2 linked regions of the Immundisolibacter sp. genome follow. Each later gene encodes a partner of the first gene's protein in a complex. Links are inferred from orthologs where the notes say so. Each region holds a gene or a part of one and is shown on either strand. Other genes may lie near its edges.

The links.
Region 2: the proteins of tsaD (region 1) and tsaB are in contact, whole or in part, in a solved structure (PDB 4WQ4), measured with the Escherichia coli proteins. The link is inferred for Immundisolibacter sp. from one-to-one orthologs.

The regions. Positions count from the first base shown.
Region 1 is NZ_JACIZD010000003.1:21,351-25,047, reverse strand. The notes cover bases 901-3,697. They hold tsaD (tRNA (adenosine(37)-N6)-threonylcarbamoyltransferase complex transferase subunit TsaD), read left to right. Parts: upstream 901-1,680; coding sequence 1,681-2,715; downstream 2,716-3,697. Other genes in these bases: moaA (GTP 3',8-cyclase MoaA), read left to right, coding at 2,723-3,697; rpsU (30S ribosomal protein S21), read right to left, coding at 1,316-1,546; H5U26_RS06105 (GatB/YqeY domain-containing protein), read right to left, coding at 901-1,310. Outside these bases: GTP cyclohydrolase FolE2, read left to right, coding at 1-179; H5U26_RS06110 (TIGR02281 family clan AA aspartic protease), read right to left, coding at 187-843; more of H5U26_RS06105, read right to left, coding at 864-900.
Region 2 is NZ_JACIZD010000006.1:39,781-42,780, forward strand. It holds tsaB (tRNA (adenosine(37)-N6)-threonylcarbamoyltransferase complex dimerization subunit type 1 TsaB), read left to right. Parts: upstream 1-1,164; coding sequence 1,165-1,836; downstream 1,837-3,000. Other genes in the region: H5U26_RS09225 (ATP-dependent DNA helicase), read left to right, coding at 1-1,168; ettA (energy-dependent translational throttle protein EttA), read left to right, coding at 1,903-3,000. UniProt on the Escherichia coli protein: Required for the formation of a threonylcarbamoyl group on adenosine at position 37 (t(6)A37) in tRNAs that read codons beginning with adenine.

The DNA of each region.
Region 1 (3,697 bases):
ACGTCACCGAACATGCCTACGACAACCCGAAGTTCGTCGAGGATCTGGTGCGCGACATCGCCGGTGCGCTCAACAACGACGAGCGCCTGGCCGGCTACGTGGTGGAGGCGGAGAACTTCGAGTCCATCCACAACCACTCGGCCTACGCGCTGATCGAAAAGCCGGCCCGCGCGGGCTGAGCCTCGATCAATACTTGCGGCGCAGCACCAGCGCGTCCTGCGCGTGCTCGATCTGCGTGCGCGACAGGAACGACATGCCCAGCAGCGCACGGCTCGGCTGGGCGCCGCGGATCACCACCGCCTGCACATTCGGCAGCCGGATGGCGCCGACACCCACCTCGCGCAGCGTGACCGCGTAGGCTTCGGTGATGCCGCTGGCCGTTTCCACCAATCCCCGGCTGCCGGCCCGGTAGTCGATACCGAGACCACGCGCCGTGGCATCGTTCATGGCCACGGTCGTCGCGCCGGTATCGACCAGGAAGTCGACCGACTGGCCGTTGATGGTGCCCGTGGTGAGGAACATGCCGCCGTCACCGCGGGCTATGCGCACCGCTGCGGTCTGCGCGGTCGGCAAGGCCCCACCGGCGCGCCCACCGAGCGGGACTTCGTGCGTTTGACCGTCCACCTGCAGCCGCGCGCTGGCAGCGCCGAGCGCCAGCAGGCGCACACCTTCGGGACTGGTCTGTCCGACCCGCAACGTGCGCCGCGCGCCGTCCACCTGCAACACCGCAGTTTGTCCAAGCACGGCCTGCAGTTCGATCAGCGGCGCAGCCGCGGCGCTACCGCACAGGGCCGCGCCAAGGATTACCAGGGGAGCAAAAATCCGGCGCATGAAACGCTTCATGACCGGTAATTGGCGCCGAATCAGCCGCCGAGGCGCGCCTTCACGCGCCGGCTGACGTCCGCCATGTCGGCACGGCCCTGCACCTGCGGGCGCAGCAGCGCCATCACGGCACCCATGTCGCGGGCGCCTTGCGCGCCGCTGGCGGTGATGGCATCGGCAATCAAGTGGTCGATTTCGGCGGGTGTCAGCGCGGCCGGCAGGAACTCCTGCAGGATGCCCAGCTCGAATCGTTCCTTGTCTGAAAGATCGGTCCGCCCGGCGGCATCGAACTGTGCGATCGACTCGCGCCGCTGCTTGACCATCTTGTCGAGCACCGCCAGCACCTGCGCGTCGTCGAGCACGATGCGCTCGTCGACTTCGCGCTGCTTGATGGCGGCGGTGATCAGTCGCAGCGTGCCGAGGCGGTCCCGGTCACGGGCCCGCATGGCCGCCTTGACGGCTTCGTCAAGGCGCTGCTTGAGCGACACGGCGCTCAGGACAGGCGCGCACCGCGCACGCGGCGCACGCTGCGACCGCCGCGGGAGACTTTCTTCTGGTGCCGCTTGACCGCTGCGGCGGCCTTGCGCTTGCGTTCCTGGGTTGGCTTTTCGTAGAACTCGCGCCGTCGCGATTCGGACAAAACCCCCGCTTTCTCGCAGGTGCGCTTGAAGCGGCGCAGGGCAACGTCGAAGGGTTCGTTTTCGCGCAGTTGAACGACCGGCATGCAAAGACCTCTGAAACCTGGAGCCGGCGCGGGACAAAACCCACAAAGCCGGGATGAAGAAAAGTGCTAGATTCTAGCTGCACTTGCACCTGTGGCGAAAGTCGCCCCGCCCGCCGATCCTGATTGCGCCTTCCATGCTGGTCCTTGGCCTCGAAACTTCCTGCGACGAAACCGGCCTTGGCCTGTACCACAGCGACCGCGGCCTGCTCGGCCACACGCTGCACAGCCAAGTCGGCCTGCACGCACCGCACGGCGGCGTGGTGCCGGAGCTGGCCTCGCGCGATCACCTGCGCCGCACCGTGCCGCTGCTGCGCCAGCTGCTGACCGAGACCGGCACCGACCTGTCGCAGCTGGACGGCATCGCCTACACCGCCGGCCCTGGCCTGATCGGCGCGCTGCTGGTCGGCAGCAGCATCGGCCGCAGCCTGGCCTTCGCGCTCGGCATACCGGCGGTCGGCGTACATCACATGGAAGCGCACCTGCTCTCGCCGCTGCTGGATCCCGCCAGCCGGCCGCGCTTTCCGTTCCTGGCGCTGCTGGTGTCGGGCGGCCATACGCTGCTGGCACAGGTGGACGGCCTGGGCGCATACACGATTCTGGGCGAGTCGGTAGACGATGCCGCCGGCGAGGCTTTCGACAAGACCGCCAAGCTGCTCGGTCTGCCCTACCCCGGCGGGCCGGCGCTGGCCGCGCTGGCGCAGGATGGTCGAAGCGACCGCTTCACCCTGCCGCGACCGATGACCGCCAAACCCGGCCTCGATTTCAGCTTCAGCGGCCTGAAAACCCAGGTGCGCCTGCTGATCGAGGCGCACCCGCAGCCGCAGCACCGCGCCGACATCGCCCGCGCCTTCGAGGACGCCGTGGTCGACACGCTGCTGATCAAGTGCCGGCGCGCGCTGACGCAGACCGGCCTGCGCGCGCTGGTGGTGGCCGGTGGCGTCAGTGCCAATCGCCACCTGCGCACGGCTCTGGACAGCGCCGCAGCCAGCGACGGCTTTGCCGTTCACTACCCGCCGCCCGAGCTGTGCACCGACAACGGCGCCATGGTGGCCTTTGCCGGCTGCCTGCGCCTGCAGGCCGGCGAACAGGCCGGACCGGACTGCGGCGCCCGTGCCCGTTGGCCGCTGGCGGAGCTGACGGCGGCCAGCCAAGCGCCCGCCTTGCTATAGTCCGGCGATGATCAGCCACCCCCCCACGCCCACCCTGACCGATCCTTTCCAGCGGCGCATCGAGTACGTGCGCGTGTCGGTCACCGACCGCTGTGACCTGCGCTGCAGCTACTGCATGCCCAAGGGCTTCGACGGCTTTCACGAGCCGGACGACTGGCTCACCTTTGGCGAAATCGAGCGCGTGGTGGCGGCCTTCGTGCGCCTTGGCGTGCAGCGCATTCGCCTGACCGGCGGCGAGCCGCTGGTGCGCCGCGATTTGCCGAACCTGGCCGCGCGCCTGTCCGCCCTGCCCGGCCTGGCCGATCTGTCGCTGTCCACCAACGCCGTGCGGCTGGACAAATACGCGGTCGCGCTCAAGACGGCCGGCGTGCGGCGCGTCAACGTCAGCCTGGATTCGCTGCGTCCCGAGCGGTTCGCCGAGATCACCGGCGGCGGCAAGCTGCACAAGGTGCTGCGCGGCCTGGACGCCGCCCACGCCGCGGGGCTGGCTCCGGTCAAGATCAACATGGTCGCCATGGGCGGCGTCAACGACGACGAAATCGAGGACATGGTCGCGTTCTGTGCCGAGCGCGATTTCACCCTGCGCCTGATCGAAACCATGCCCATGGGCGACACCGGTCGCAACGCCGGCGGCCAGTACCTGAGCCTGCAATCCGTGCGCGAGCGACTCGCCGAGCGTTTCGATCTGATCCCGGACATCCTGCCCGGCGGCGGCCCGGCGCGTTACTACCGCGTGGCCGGCTCGAAAACCACCATCGGCTTCATCACGCCCATCTCCCAGCACTTTTGCGAAACCTGCAACCGCGTGCGCCTGGCCGCCGACGGCACGCTTTACCTGTGCCTGGGCCAGGACAACCGCTACGAACTGCGGCCCATGCTGCGCGCCGGTGCCAGCGACGCGGAGCTGGAAACAGCCATCCGCGCCGCCATTGGTCTCAAGCCCGAGCGGCACGAATTCCGCGAGAAGCCGGAAAAAGTCATC
Region 2 (3,000 bases), on another replicon or contig:
GGCGCGCGATCTGCTCGCCGAGGCGGCCCAGCTGGGCGACGTGCCGGAGCTGCCGCCGCGTGCGCAGGCACTCTCACAGGCGGCAGCCGGCCTGAACGCGGCGCTGGGCGATCCGCCGCGCCGCGAGCCCTGGCCGCTGCGGCCGATCGCCGTGTTTACCGAGGCGCTGGGGGCCGTGCGCCAGGCGCTGGCCGATCTGTCGTCCTCCTTGGAGGCGCTTTCCGGGCGCAGCAGCGGCCTGGACAACTGCCAGGAACGGGTGGCCCTGCTGGCGGCGCGTCTGGCGCCGTTTCTGGCCGACGCGCAGGCCGACCAGGTGCGCTGGATCGACGTGCGCCAGCGCTCCTGCACCCTGCACGCCAGTCCGGTGGACGTGGCGCCGCTGCTGAACGAGCGCTTCCCGCGCCATGCCCGGGCCTGCGTGTTCACCTCCGGCACGCTGGCGGTGGCGGGGCAGTTCGATCATTTCGTGCAGCGGCTGGGGCTTGCCGATGCGCGCACGCTGGCCCTGCCGGGCAGTTTCGATTACCAGACGCGGGCGCTGCTTTATCTGCCAGGCGACCTGCCGGAGCCGTCCGACCCCGGCTACACGGACGCCCTGGTGGCGGCGGCGCTGCCGGTGCTGCGCGCCAGCCGCGGGCGGGCCTTCATGCTGTTCACCAGTCACAGCGCGCTGCGGCGGGCGGCCACGCGCCTGCGCAGCTGCGAGGAATTCACGCTGCTGGTGCAGGGCGAGAGACCCAACAGCGAGCTGCTGAGCCAGTTCCGGCGCGCCCCGGCGCCGGTGTTGCTGGGCACCGGCAGCTTCTGGCAGGGCGTGGACGTGCGCGGCGAGGCGCTGTCCTGCGTCATCGTCGACAAGCTGCCGTTCGCCTCGCCGGGCGAGCCCATCGTTGCCGGGCGCATCGCCTACCTGCGCCGCGAGGGCGGCGATCCGTTCAACGACTACCAGCTGCCGCAGGCGGTGATCACCCTGAAGCAGGGTCTCGGGCGCCTGATCCGCGACGCGCACGACCGCGGCGTGCTGATGGTCGGCGATCGCCGTTTGCGCGCCAAGGGCTACGGCCGGGTGTTCCTCAAAAGCCTGCCGCAGATGCCCATCACCCAGGAACTGGCCGACGTGCAGCGCTTTTTCGACGAGCCGGCGTTCGAGCCGGCCGCGCCATGAACCTGCTGGCGCTGGAAACCGCCACCGACTGCTGCTCGGTGGCGCTGCTCACCCACGCCGGCGTGCTGGAGGACCACCGCCTGGCGCCGCGCCAGCACGCGGCGCTGATCCTGCCGATGATCGAGGATTTGCTGGCGCAGGCCGGCCTGACGCGTCAGGCGCTGGACGTGATCGCGTTTGGCCGCGGGCCGGGCGCCTTCACGGGACTGCGTATCGCCGCCGGCGTGGCGCAGGGCCTGGCGCTGGGCCTCGACCGGCCGGTGGTGCCCGTGTCCACGCTGGCGGCCCTGGCGCAGGCGAGCGGGGCGGACCGGACATTCGCCGCGCTCGATGCGCGTCTGGGCGAGGTCTATTTCGGTTACTACACGCGCGGCGCGGACGGTCTGGTGGTGGCGGATGCTGCCGATGGCCTGGCACCGCCGGAGGCGATTGCGCTGCCGGCCGATCCGGCATGGCGCGGCGCGGGCGTCGGGCCGGGCTGGGGTGCGTACGGCGAGGTACTCGGCGCCCGGCTGGGCCACTGCATCGACGCGGTGGATGCCGATGTGCAGCCGCGCGCCGGTGGTCTGGCCCGGTTGGCAGCGGCCGCGTACGCGCGTGGCGAGGCGGTATCCGCCGAGCGGGCGCTGCCGGTGTATCTGCGCGACCGGGTGACGCACGGCAGCTGACCGGCGGGCGATCCGGACGGCTTTGCTCTATCCTTGCCGGCCTTTTTCTGCACCTGTTTCTGGCAAATGGCTCAATACGTTTTCACCATGAACCGCGTCGGCAAGGTCGTGCCGCCGAAGCGGGAGATTCTCAAGGACATCTCACTGTCGTTCTTCCCGGGCGCCAAGATCGGCGTGCTGGGCCTGAACGGCTCCGGCAAGTCGACGCTGCTGCGCATCATGGCCGGCGTGGATACCGAGATCGAGGGCGAGGCGGTGCCGATGCCCGGCATCCGCATCGGCTATCTGCCGCAGGAGCCGCAGCTGGACGCCACGCAGACCGTGCGCCAGGCGGTGGAGGAGGGCATCGGCGGCGTGCTGGCGGCGCAAAAGCGTCTGGAGGAGGTCTACGCCGCCTACGGCGACCCGGATGCCGACTTCGACAAGCTGGCCGAGGAACAGGCGCGCCTGGAAGCCGAGATCGCCGCCGCCGATGGCGACAGTGCCGGTGTGCAGCTGGAAGTGGCCGCCGATGCGCTGCGTCTGCCGCCATGGGAGGCGCAGATCGGCAAGCTGTCCGGTGGCGAGAAGCGGCGCGTGGCGCTGTGCCGGCTGCTGCTGTCCAAGCCCGACATGCTGCTGCTGGACGAGCCGACCAATCACCTGGATGCGGAGTCCGTGGACTGGCTGGAGCAGTTCCTGCACCGCTTCCCGGGCACCGTGGTGGCGGTGACGCATGATCGGTATTTCCTGGACAACGTGGCCGAGTGGATCCTGGAACTGGATCGCGGGCGCGGCATTCCCTTCAAGGGCAACTACAGCGACTGGCTGGAGCAGAAAAGCCAGCGCCTGAAGCAGGAAGAATCCAGCGAATCGGCCCGCCAGAAGGCGATGGCGCAGGAACTCGAATGGGTGCGCCAGAACCCCAAGGGCCGCCAGGCCAAGAGCAAGGCGCGCCTGAACCGCTTCGAGGAGCTGTCCAGCCACGACTACCAGAAGCGCAACGAAACCAAGGAAATCTTCATCCCGGTCGCCGAGCGCCTGGGCAACGAGGTGATCGAGTTCGAGCACGTCAGGAAGGGCTACGGCGACCGCCTGCTGATCGACGACCTGAGCTTCAAGATTCCGCCGGGCGCGATCGTGGGCATCATCGGTCCCAACGGCGCCGGCAAGTCGACGCTGTTC